One region of the Paenibacillus sp. Dod16 genome, then DNA from elsewhere that is predicted to be linked to it. Evidence: riboswitches for the same ligand, from Rfam matches in the RefSeq annotation. Region 1 holds a riboswitch; the other holds the start of a gene.
The links. A riboswitch is a leader RNA that binds a small molecule or an ion and turns the genes downstream of it on or off. The one in region 1 is predicted to bind thiamine pyrophosphate.
Positions count from the first base shown of each region.

Region 2: linked by a shared signal. The riboswitch ahead of ACPV3A_RS07100 (ECF transporter S component) and the one ahead of ACPV3A_RS15390 (YkoF family thiamine/hydroxymethylpyrimidine-binding protein) in region 1 are both predicted to bind thiamine pyrophosphate.

Region 1 covers NZ_JBNDYG010000018.1:55,980-62,116, forward strand. The annotation lists gene ACPV3A_RS15370 (methyl-accepting chemotaxis protein) at 1-1,129, opposite strand, end outside; gene ACPV3A_RS15375 (class I SAM-dependent methyltransferase) at 1,313-2,035, opposite strand; gene ACPV3A_RS15380 (nucleotidyltransferase domain-containing protein) at 2,180-2,878, shown strand; gene ACPV3A_RS15385 (YjcZ family sporulation protein) at 2,996-3,094, shown strand; gene ACPV3A_RS15390 (YkoF family thiamine/hydroxymethylpyrimidine-binding protein) at 3,167-3,772, opposite strand; TPP riboswitch at 3,857-3,959, opposite strand; gene ACPV3A_RS15395 (nitroreductase family protein) at 4,145-4,747, opposite strand; gene ACPV3A_RS15400 (ABC transporter permease) at 5,279-6,137, shown strand, end outside.
Region 2 covers NZ_JBNDYG010000006.1:255-6,391, reverse strand. The annotation lists gene ACPV3A_RS07115 (TetR/AcrR family transcriptional regulator) at 1-336, opposite strand, end outside; gene ACPV3A_RS07110 (energy-coupling factor transporter transmembrane component T family protein) at 529-1,335, opposite strand; gene ACPV3A_RS07105 (ABC transporter ATP-binding protein) at 1,332-3,008, opposite strand; gene ACPV3A_RS07100 (ECF transporter S component) at 3,001-3,630, opposite strand; TPP riboswitch at 3,721-3,833, opposite strand; gene asd (archaetidylserine decarboxylase) at 3,998-4,801, shown strand; partial or broken gene ACPV3A_RS07090 (SDR family oxidoreductase) at 4,877-5,723, opposite strand.

The DNA.
Region 1 (6,137 bases):
CCGTTCCCGCGGCGGATTGCTGCGTGATTGCCGATATATTCTGAATCGCGGAAGAAATGCTCTTCGCACTTTCGAGCATGGATTCGCTCTCCTTGGAGAAAGCGGCGATCTGTTCCGAAATATACTGCACACTGTTTACAATCTCCATGAACACCAGCTCAGCTTCACGGATCATTTCGGTTTGCTGCCTGACGACCTCTTCATTAATTTTAATGTTCTGGGTGGCATGTTTCACGTCCGATTCGATGCTCCGTACGAGATTGAATACTTCCCGTGTTGATGACGTGGATTCTTCGGCCAATTTACGCACCTCTTGGGCGACAACGGCAAAGCCGGCGCCGTGCTCGCCTGCTCTTGCCGCTTCAATGGATGCGTTCAAGGATAACAAGTTGGTCTGATCGGCAAGTTCCGAGATCGTCTCCGTGATCTGGGTAATTCCTCTGGCACTCCGGGCCAGTGCATCAATGGACTCCGCGACTTTGGCCGTTGCGTCAATATTACGCTGCATTCCTGCGGACTGCTTGGCGACGGAGTCCCTTCCTTGCTCTACCAGTCCCAGCGTTTCGATCGAACGGGTATTCATTTCCTGGGTTGAATGCGTATAGTTGCTGACCTTCTCCTCGATCTCGCCAATGGAATGTGTCATTTCGGCTACGTCTTCCGAAATTTCGTTAGCCCCGACGGCCAGCTCATTGGAAGATAAGGAGACTTGATTCATCACTTGAATGAGCTCCTGGTTTTTAATCGAGATATTGGAGCTTGAGGTCATGACCTGACGCGTAATATCCGAGGTTTCCTGCAATATTTTACGAAGCTTGTCCACCATGCTGTTGAATGTTCTGCTGAGATCGTTCATGCCCCCAACCTCTTCAACCTGGAAGGTGAAGTCGCCTTTAGCGATTTTGGCAGAAACGCTGGAGATTTCCGCAAAGGAGTTAGTAAGCGTTTTCTCAATAAGACGAGAAAGAGGAAAAGTAAGACCGGTTAGTACCACCACGATGACCACGCCAATGATTGCTTTACCCATTAGAATAAATGCAAGCAGCATTGGAACCGCAAACAAAGCGGCGATGAGAAAACAGGCTGCAGTAATTTTTCGTGAGATAGGGAGTCTGTTGAACCATGCCATAAGAATGAGTCCTCCTCAATAACATAGGATATATTTACCATGATTATAGCATCGACGGGCAAAACTAGATAGGACGAATTGACAAAAAGTGTTGGATTAGGTCGAAAGAACTGAAGTTGAGGAGGGAGAGGGGACACGTAGCAAATATGCGAATCCCCACTTGATGCACAGATATGAAAAGGTTTATTTTACTGCCCGGAATAAGGCGGAAGCGAGATAATCGGTATTATCCAGAATCATGCGGTCATGCTTGAACAGCGTTTCCCAGAGCGCAACATCGAACAGGAGTCCTTTATCACGCTGTTCAAATGTATCCAGATGACGTGTCTGCTCTTCCTTTAACTGCTCATTGAAGTGGTTGTACTCCAGAATTTCTTCCTGTTTAAACCCGCAAGCCAAGAGGGATTCCGTCCATTCTTCTCTCATCATCAGATTAGGTATTCCGAAGAATTCGAGCAGTTCCTGAAGCTTTGCTTCCGGCATGGGTTTATCTAGCAGTAATTCTCTGTCCAGCAGGACGCCTCCGCGATCCAGAACGCGGTAATATTCGGGCAGCGATTTCGAAGTATCCGTAAATACGGTAACAGACTCAGCCATGATCAGATCAAATTGGTTGTCCTCGAAAGGCAATGCGCATACATCGGCTTGATGGAACTGCACGTCGATTTCCATCGCTTCGGCTCGTGCTCGTGCTTTTTTGATCATATTTTCGTTCAGATCAATAGCTGTCACTTGATACCCCATCTCCGAAAGATGGCATGCGGTTCTGCCAGTTCCGCACCCCACCTCCAGAATGCGGCTGCCCGGTTGAATGGGATAATTCTTCAGCATTCTGAGGGTTGCCTCGAATCCTCCCGGGTGGGCACTGCCCATGCCTAATTTAGAGAGCATATGAATGTAGTTCATCTCATCTATCCCTTCTTCCCTTGTCATCAACATGAGGGTAATCGTTTATTTACCATATGATTCAGGTACGTTTAGGGTTTTAGCTGAATTAGATATTTTGAGCCCTTTTTTCGGGAGGATCAGAGTCATAATGGAGGAAACGTCATGAGGATGGAACCGGTAGAGGCAGCGGAACGCGTCATTCAACACGATTATCCCGACTGTTTGCTTGCCGTGCTTGGCGGCAGCGCGAGCAGAGGCGAATATAATGAACAATCCGATTTGGACATTATGGTCCTTGAACGAGAGGGTCATGATTTCAGCAGGAGGACGATAGAGGCGCATGGATGGATCGCGGAAATCTTTATATTGTCTTTATCCTCCTATCGCGAATATTTTGACGAGGGAGTGATCGCGGCGAATCCGTCATTTCAGCGGATGATCGCAGAAGGGACGGTGCTGCGCCTTATGCCCGAGGGGGAAGAGGTGCGGACGGAAGCCCAAAGCGATTTGGATTACGGACCTCTGCCCTTGACGATAACCGATATTAACGACTACCGTTATGTGCTAACCGAGTACATGCTGGACTTGAAGAGTCCCCGAAGCGATGGTGAAAAATGGTTTACGGTGCACAAAATAGCCGCGATTCTCTGTGATTTTGTACTTAGGGTGAACCGGGAGTGGACGGGTGAAGGGAAAACGCTGTTCCGCCTGTTTAACCGCTTTGACACAATTTTAGGAGAGCGATTGGAAACAGCGCTCGCGGCGATGTATCGCCAAGATGATCCTTCTGTTCTAATGGCATTTACCGAGGAAATGCTCCGTCCGTACGGAGGGAAACTTCTCATCGGTTATGAGGAATAAAATATCGATGCCAATAGATAAAGAGAGGTACATTAGCCGTGACGCTAGCAAGGCGCAGGAAATACTATAATAGTGTGATTACATCACGGCATACTTTAAATCCAGGAGGGGATCTTCATGAGCGGAGTATATGGCGGCGGTGAATATGGCAATTCAGTAGGAATTATTTTGGTTCTCTTTATCCTGCTCGTAATCATCTTGAGTGCTTGGGTTTAAACCGTCAAGATTCTTGGCAGTAGTGACAGAAAAGCCCGGCGCATGCCGGGCTTTTGTCTGCCTCAATCGAACTCAATTCGATGCGGCTTTAACCGAGGGGCTGTGAGCGGACACCACTGCAGTCATGACCAGATGGCTGCTGTCGGATTGGATCGCATGCAAAAACGCCTCTTCAAGAGACCCGAACACCCGGGATAAGGATCCGTCCAACCGGCTGGCGTAATGAATGCTTCCGGCGAACGTACCGGCTGCCTTCGCACGATTTACTTCACTGTAGATGACATCCATGTAGTTGTCCGTACCCATGGGGTAAAGAGCGAATTGGCAGGCAGTCTCCATATCGGCATGTTCTCCGATGTCGTTGTTCAAGCGGGTTGAATCCTCAGTCATATATACATCGGCGTCCGTATCTCCGGGGCAGCCAATGGAATAAGTGCCATTAAAAACAGTGTGCACGCCACTCGCCGCAGCATGGGCGAATATCGCTCTTGTAACATCAAAGACATGCTCTGCACGTCCACGAATACAAGTGCTCACATCGTCTGTCTGAATCCACACCTTTCCCGCATCCACAGATTGTAGAGCGCCCAGGATGACCTCCACAAACCGGTCTGTCATGGGAAATACCGAGAACCGGCATCCGACGATCCGGCTGGTTCCGCAAACAAGCTCATTCATTTTCATTTCCTCCCCATTATATAAGTCCACGCAAAAAAACCGCACCCCATGAAGAAGGTGCAGTTATGCCTACGAAAAGAAATAAACATAAATGCTACACTTCCCCACGCTAGTATGACCTAGATCGGGTGATAAGGGTTAACGGCAGCCCGCCGTCTCTCAGCACATGGCACCCCTAGTACAGCCAATATCTTATGTAGTTGGTTACCGCAAGATTTGCCCCGGAGCTTCATGTTACCGTAGAAGTTCGAGGGTTCTTACCTGTGTAATTGTATCGTTTTGCCATCGGTTTTTCAATCTTTGCCCATTATAAAAAAAACCGCCTGTCCCATTTGCAGGAACTTAGGGAGGCGGCTTTTTTCATCTGTTTGATTAGTTATATACTTTCACGCGATCTTCAAGCGGTGCAAATTCTTTTTCGCCTGGTTCAGCAACCGGCTTACCGAAAGGCATTTGAGCAATCAGCTTCCAGCTTTCCGGGACGTTCCATTCGGCTTTTACTTTTTCGTCGATCAGCGGGTTGTAGTGCTGCAGGGATGCGCCCAGACCTTCTGCTTCAAGGGATGTCCATACTACAAATTGCAGCATGCCGTTGGATTGGTTGGACCAAACCGGGAAATTGTCGGCATAAGCGGCAAAGCTTTGTTGCAGCCCCGCAATGACGTTATTGTCCTCGAAGAACAGTACCGTACCGTAACCAGCGCGGAATGAAGCCATTTTGTCGGCAGTGGATTTGAATGCTTCTTCATCGCCAACAACTTCCTTCAGGATGCCTTCCGTGATGTTCCACAGTTTATCGTGCTGTTCGCCAAGCAATACAACGACGCGTGCACTTTGGGAGTTGAAAGAAGACGGAGTATACTTAACCGCTTCGTTTACGATTTCCTGAATACGCTCGTCCGAGATAACGGATTCTTTGCTAATCCCGTAATAAGAACGGCGATTTTTGAGTGCAGCTGAAAAATCTTTAGACATTGAAAAAAAACCTCCTGGTGTAATCGAATTTGCATACGCCTGATTAGAAGATGTCCCTTACTACAAGCAAATATGCATTTTACGTTATTAGCCATAAAACCAATTATTATTCCACACTAACTTACGTTTAGTTAGAAATAATAATTCTGTTAGGATATTAATATAACTTAGAGGAATTGTCAACGACTTTATATAATTTTTCTTATCCATTTAATAAGAATTGAAACAGTCGTTTTTAGAGAAGTCTCATCATTGCAGAAGCTGCATTAAAGGGAGATTTAACCAAAGTGTGATTCTGTCCTGAGGATATAAGCTATGTCTCCACCTAACTTCATATTATGAACAATTCATGAACAAAATATACTTGTATGAACAATTTAATTGATTTTGATTCTCAATTATACTTGTCGAGCCAGAATGAGGATGATATAATGCATATCAGAACGCGATTGATAATCAATCTCAATGAGAATGGTGACGAAAATTGCATGATCCCGGGTATTTAGAGACATACGCATAGAAGGAAGAGCCATGAAGATTAGATACTTATTTGCAGCCGTTGTGGTACTCTCGATAATCTCATTATTTATTGGAGTTAAGGATATCTCGCCACTGCAATTGTTCTCGATGACAGAACAACAACAGCATATTATGCTTGTCAGCCGGATTCCTAGGCTTGTCAGTCTCATATTGGCGGGTGTCAGCATGAGCATCTGCGGATTGATCATGCAGCAGCTCAGCCGCAATAAGTTCGTATCGCCCACCACGGCAGGTACGATGGACTCTGCCAGACTGGGGATATTGGTAGCCATGCTTGTCTTCACGACAAGCGGACCGCTTATCAAAATGCTTGTGGCATTTGTATTCGCTCTGGCAGGAACCTTTATCTTCATGAAGATACTGGATCGGATTAAGTTCAAGGATGCGATCTTCATCCCGCTCGTAGGGCTGATGTTCGGTAATATCGTCAGTTCGATCGCCACCTTCTTTGCATACAAATATGATCTTATTCAGAATATGTCCGCATGGCTCCAGGGTGATTTTTCCATGATCATGAAGGGCCAGTATGAAATGCTCTATCTTAGTATCCCGCTTGTGATTCTGGCGTATCTGTTCGCCAACAAGTTTACGGTGGCCGGAATGGGAGAGGAGTTTGCTACCAACCTGGGCCTTCACTACCGGAGAGTCGTGAATCTGGGACTGGTCATCGTGGCGCTGGTTACGGCTTCCGTCGTGCTGACGGTCGGCGTGATTCCGTTTCTTGGTCTGATCATACCTAATATTGTTAGTTTGTACTTAGGAGACCATTTGAAAAAAAGCCTTTCGCATACCGCGCTGCTGGGGGCCGGTTTCGTACTGTTCTGTGACATCCTGGGCCGGATCATTATTT
Region 2 (6,137 bases), on a different contig from region 1:
GGTGTCCAGCTTCTCCCATTGCGCATAATGCGTGCGCTTCAGATCCGGCAGCATCCCCAAATCCATCTGCTCCATCTCCTGGGGCAGACAGATTAGAATCTGGTGTATCTTCTCCAGAACGGTAAGCCCCGCATCCGCCGCAATTTCACGTTCGCGCTGCTGGATGTGCCGGATCATCCCGTCAATGATATGTTCAACAATCTCTTCCTTGGATGAGAAGTGCTCATAGATCGTCCGTTTACTAATGGCAAGGACGCGGGCCAGATCACTGACCGTAAACGTAAATCCTTGCCGCTGAATTAAGCGGATCGTTTCATTCAATATTCGCTCGCGCAAGTGAACTAACTCCCCTTCTGGTACCATAAATACTATTCTGGTACCATCAGTATTATAACGCCTCGATCAGCATGAAATCCAGACATGATTTTTTAAATATAACGGGGAAGAAGTTAGCTTAACTTTAAATCTCATAACAAAAAAAGCCCGCTTACGTAACGTAAGCAGACTCTTTTTGCTTTCACCAACCCTTTAATCAAACCGCACGTCGCCAATGCCGAACCATGGAAAATATCCGGATGCGGCATAAGCGAAAGCGGCCGCAACTGCAAGCAATCCGATAACCAGAAGATCATAGCGTGAATAACGCGACGGGTAATAATACGTTCGGGACTTCGCCTGATCGCCGTCGAATTGCTTGGCCTCCATCGCGGCGGCCACCCGATGGGCCCGGCGGATGCTCTGTGCCAGCAGCGGCACTATATACAATCCTGCGCGGTTCACCATGCCGCGAATCCCGCGAATCGGGCGGACTCCTCGTACCTTCAAGGCTTGGCGGCGAATCACATATTCCTCCCATACCATTGGCAGCAGCCGGATTGAAGCCATGAAGCTGTAAGCATACTTGGGCGCCAGCCGCAGCTTCTGCATCAGGCTGTAGAATAAATCCACCGAGGACGTTGTGGTCACGAGCAGCAGCCCCTCCGAGGCAAAGGCAATTCCCTTAAAGCCCAAATGCAGCCCCCGGTAGAAGCTTTCTTCCGATACCCGGAACAACCCCCACTCCCACCAGATCGTCTCTCCCTTACCGAACAGCATCATGGAAGAGGCGGACGATATGAAGGCAAGCAGAAACGGAATGAAGAACAACAGCATTTTCCACGGCTTCACCCCGCTGAGCACCACGAGACAGACCATAAAGATGAACGCCTGATACAAAACAAAATCAAGATCATGGGTTAACACCGTCATGAAAAACAGCGCACAGATCAGACCCAGCTTCACCACCGGATTCGCCCGGTGCAGCCAAGTGATCCGCACGGGATTCCATATGTTCATGCGTTCACCCCCGTGAGGCGATGATCGGCCGCGGCTAAGGTACCTTGAGGGCCTGCAGAGCCGTTTACTCCATTAGCCGTCTGCCCGGATGCAATCCCGCCAGACCAGCGCGGGGAGGGCATGCTCGAGGTCAGCTGTCCCTCCCGTATTTCCCATATATGTGTGGCGACCCGCTGCGCGATCTCCATTTCATGCGTCACCATGAGAATGGCGGTTCCCGCACGACGCAGCTTCTCGCACATCTCCAGAATCGCGAATGTATTCCGCGCATCCTGTCCGAAGGTCGGCTCATCCAGAAGCAGGACGGACGGCTGTCTTGCCATGGCCGTAGCCACGCTCAAGCGGCGCTTTTGGCCTGTCGACAGCTGGTACGGATGCCTGGCCTCCAAGCCATTCAATCCAAAACGTTCAAGACAGCGCTCGGCCTGCGCCTTCGCTTCCTCCGGCGGCACATGATCCACCAGCAGCGAGTAAACCACCTCATCGCCGATGCGCTCCGTCAGGAATTGAAGCTCCGGATTCTGAAACACGAATCCGATTTGGCGCAGCTGCTGCTCTCTCTTCTTCCGCACCTTCCTGCGTTTGCCCTGAATGACCTCTTCCCCGCAGAGCATATAGGTCCCTTCGGCGCGAAGCAGCCCCATCAAACTGAGCAGCAGCGAGCTTTTGCCTGCTCCGTTCGGCCCTACCACCGCAATGAATTGTCCCGGAAACACCTCGGCCGAAGGGAGAGTGATGACCGGTTTATCCCATCTCATTCCCCTGAAATTCGCCAGTTGAATGACAGACTCCCCACGTTGAGCATACGGCGGAGCAGCCTCATGCAGGAGATTACCCCGCTCATCGCCAAGCGCATCGACCGGAGCAAACAACTCTCTGCCCGCCCGGGTCTGCGCATAATCTTCCCATACGCCGGGATACCAGATTCCATAGGCTTGGAGTTCCCGCTCGAATTCTGCGAATATCGCTGCCGGAGGACCTTCGCCCAGAATCACGCCATCCGGGCTGAACAGCACGACACGATCCACGTATCTGGCCATTTCTTCGATCCGGTGCTCCACGATGATCAGTGTTCGCCCTTCCGATACGGCCTTCACCGCCGACCAGATTTGCTCCCTTCCTTCCGGGTCGAGCAAGGCAGATGGCTCGTCAAGGAACAGCACCTCCGGCTCCAGCAGCAGAGCCGAAGCCAGCGCTAACCTTTGCTTCATGCCTTGGGACAAATGCCCGATCGGCATATGAAGCTCCTCAAGATCAAGCCCCACCTCGCGGAGCGCCGCTTGCATCCGCTCCTTCATCTCATGGCGGGGGACACTTAGATTTTCCAGTACGAAAGCCAGCTCTTCATCCACGTACGGCATGCAGAACTGGGTATCCGGATCTTGGAATACATACCCCCAAGAGCGCGGAACCAGCTGCGACTCGCATTTCATCGGCACCTCCGTTGCGCGGGGAATCATCCCGCTAAGCACCTGCAGCAGCGTGGATTTGCCGCAGCCGCTCGGACCGAGCAGCAGCACCTTCTCCCCGCGGACAGCCGAGAAGGAGAGGTCTTTGAACATCAGTCGCTCCTCGCCCGGATACTTCAGACGCAATCCCTCCACATACACGGCCGGTTCCGAAACCATCTCAGCGGACTGAGCCGGAACCAGGCTAACCGTGGCATTAGACATGGCGCGGATCATCCAGTGCTTCGTAATCCTTCTTCGACGCAGGACGCAGCAGGGATGTGACGCCCGTGCGGTCCAAGGCTTTGGCCAGCAAGAGCATGAGCAGGCCTGCAATGACGGCACCGCTGAGTACCCGCATACCGTATTTGGCCAGGAACATCCACGTCTGCAGGTCATCGGTATAGCTGTAATAGAAGTCCATGATCATCGATCCGATGGCTGCGCCTGCTCCGGCAATCGCCAGCGTCCACGCCGAGGTGCTCCGATAACGGAACGCCGCGAATACCAATTCTGCCCCAAGTCCTTGAATGAGGCCATACAGCAGCAGAGTCAATCCCCAGCCGCTGCCAAACAGCACTTCCACGTGGGCAGCCGCCACTTCCGCAATGATGGCCACTCCCGGCTTACGGATTAGCAAGTAAGCAAGCGTGGCTGCAGCGAACCACATTCCGTATAACAACTCATCCGCTTCAAAGAACAGCGGTTTTAACAGATTGTAAACCGAACCCCAGAAGTGATAAATGACGCCAAGCACCAGCGATACCAACACCGTCACCAAAATATCGCTTAACCGCAGCCCTTTTCGGGGCTGAACCCCCAACTTCTCTTGCATAGATGTTCCCATAACCACACATTCCCCTCTCCACCTCTATTTTTGTATAAACACAACAAAAAACCGTCTGGAAAACGCGCAGACGGAAAAATAGGCCCTATGTAGGCAGGGTCGGATATTCTCTACGCTGGCATTACCCAGTTCAGATTAACGGTCAACAGCGGATAGCAGCTGCAATCTCAGCCTGATTCACTCAAGCCCCCGTATTCCCTATTCGGTTTCATGTTAATCTTAAAATACACATTCGTTCTCCAATTAGCAAGAACCTTTTTTCAAAAATGGCTATTTATTGATTTCCAGCTCATTCTATGTCAATATCAGAGTGATTGGCTTTTCCACCAACGTTTATTGCTGACACCTATGCACAAAGGAGAATGACATGGCTAAACAATTGCTGCGTCTGATGACTGAGCTGTCCTCCCGCAAGTGGCTGTCCCGAATCATGGGGCATTGTTCCCACAGCCGGCTGAGCCGTCATCTAATACCTGCATTCATACGAATTTATCAAATCCCGGCGCATGAAGCGGAGAAAGAAATCCACGAATACCGCTCACTGAACGAATTCTTTTCCCGCCGGTTAAAAATAGGCCTGCGCGCCATAGACGACACCGCCGATGCCATGGTAAGCCCCGTCGATGCCACGATTTCGGCGATGTGCGCCGTTAATGCCGGCACCATTCTGAGCGTCAAGGGACAGGATTATACCCTGAGCGAGCTGCTCGCCAAATCACCGAGAATGGAAAACTACATCAACGGTTATGCATTTGTATTGTATTTAAGCCCAACCGACTATCATCGCATTCATTCCCCGGTAACCGGTGTTCAGGCGGAAAGCGAGCATCTAAAGGGACGCGTTTACCCCGTGAACGATTTTGCGATGACCCATATCCGGCACGTGCTCAGCCGTAATGAGCGCCTCATTACCTATATTGCGCATGAGTTCGGCGAAGTTGCCGTCGTGAAGGTCGGAGCCATGAACGTGAGCAGCATCCGTTATGCTGACGAGAACGTGAAGAAATACGAGATCGGCGATGAACTCGCGTACTTTGAATTCGGCTCTACCGTCGTGCTTCTGACAGAGAACGGCACGTTTACTCCGCGCGGTGACCTGGAACCCGGCTCCAAGGTGAAGATGGGAGAGCTGCTTGGTTTGCTACACCCGTCCCCAACCAGAAAAGGGTAACGCCATTCACCTTACCAAGCTTCACCAAGCATCGCATGACAAGTTAAGGCCATGAATCATTCGCTGCATGAATGATTAACGCCTGTCCAGCATCCGATAAACGATCCGCTGAAACAGCCGATCCGGCAGCACGCCCTTGATCCATGCGGTCAGCCGCGTACCTCGGGGCAGCGTATAGCGGAACCTCGGTTTGGACATGGACGCAATGTTTGCCACAAGCCTGGCTACCTCCTGCGGATCCCCGCTTCCCCTGGCTGTCCGCTCGGAATAGTCCAGCACGCCCTTCAGCAGACCGCTGTAGGGTGATCCTTCCTTTACCGTAAGCTCCCCAAAACTTTTATTCCAGATCGGCGTGCCATAGGCACCGGGCTGGATCAGTACGACATCGATGCCAAAGGGCATCAACTCCATGGACAGGCTCTCACCAAACCCCTCCAGCGCAAATTTGGATGCCGCATAGGGACCAAAAGCCGACCACGCCGCTAATGCTGCTCATGAGAATGATTTTGGATCGTCCGGTCTTGCGCAGCAGCGGGAGCATATGCTGCGTTACCGATACGGTCCCGAATAAATTCGTCTCCAACTGCTTGCGCCAGACGCTGAGCGGTACTTCCTCCACCATGCCGCCTACCGCTTCGCCGGCGTTGTTCACCAGCACGTCCAATCGGCCGAACTTCTGCTCTAACTCCCAAGCAGCAGCCTTGACTTGTTCCTCCAAGCATATATCCAGCTGGAATACGTGAATGCGCTCGACAACGTCTGCTTGTTCGGCTCGGGTCATCAGCTCTGCAGCCGCCTCCGGCCTGCGCAGACCCGCTGCCACGTCATAGCCCGCTTTTGCCAACTCCAAGCTGATGAGCAGTCCGAACCCGCTCGACGCGCCCGTGATCAGCGCAACCTTTCCTGCTCCCGCCGTTACCACCGGATCACCGCTTGCTCCGCCAATGCCGCTCTCTCCGTCACACCCGTCACCCTTCCGTTATCCGAACTGCCTGTCCGGTCTCTTAAAACCCTGCGTTTAGCGCTTTATACATATCCCTAATATAACAAATTTTCGCAATGCCAACAGAGTCCCTATCCGTATATGCACCCTTTTACAACGTAATCAGACAGACTCCCTATTCCCATGTGCATCCATAAAATAGAACCACACAAAGTGGAGCCTATGCTCCGATGCTTATTCCAAATACTTTGCGGGGACCCCAATACAAAATGCCCCACAAAGTGGAGCCTATGCTCCGATTGCTTATTCCAAATACTTTGCGGGGACCCCAAAAACAAAATGCCCCACAAAGTGGAGCCTATGCTCCGATGCTTATTCCAAATACTTTGCGGG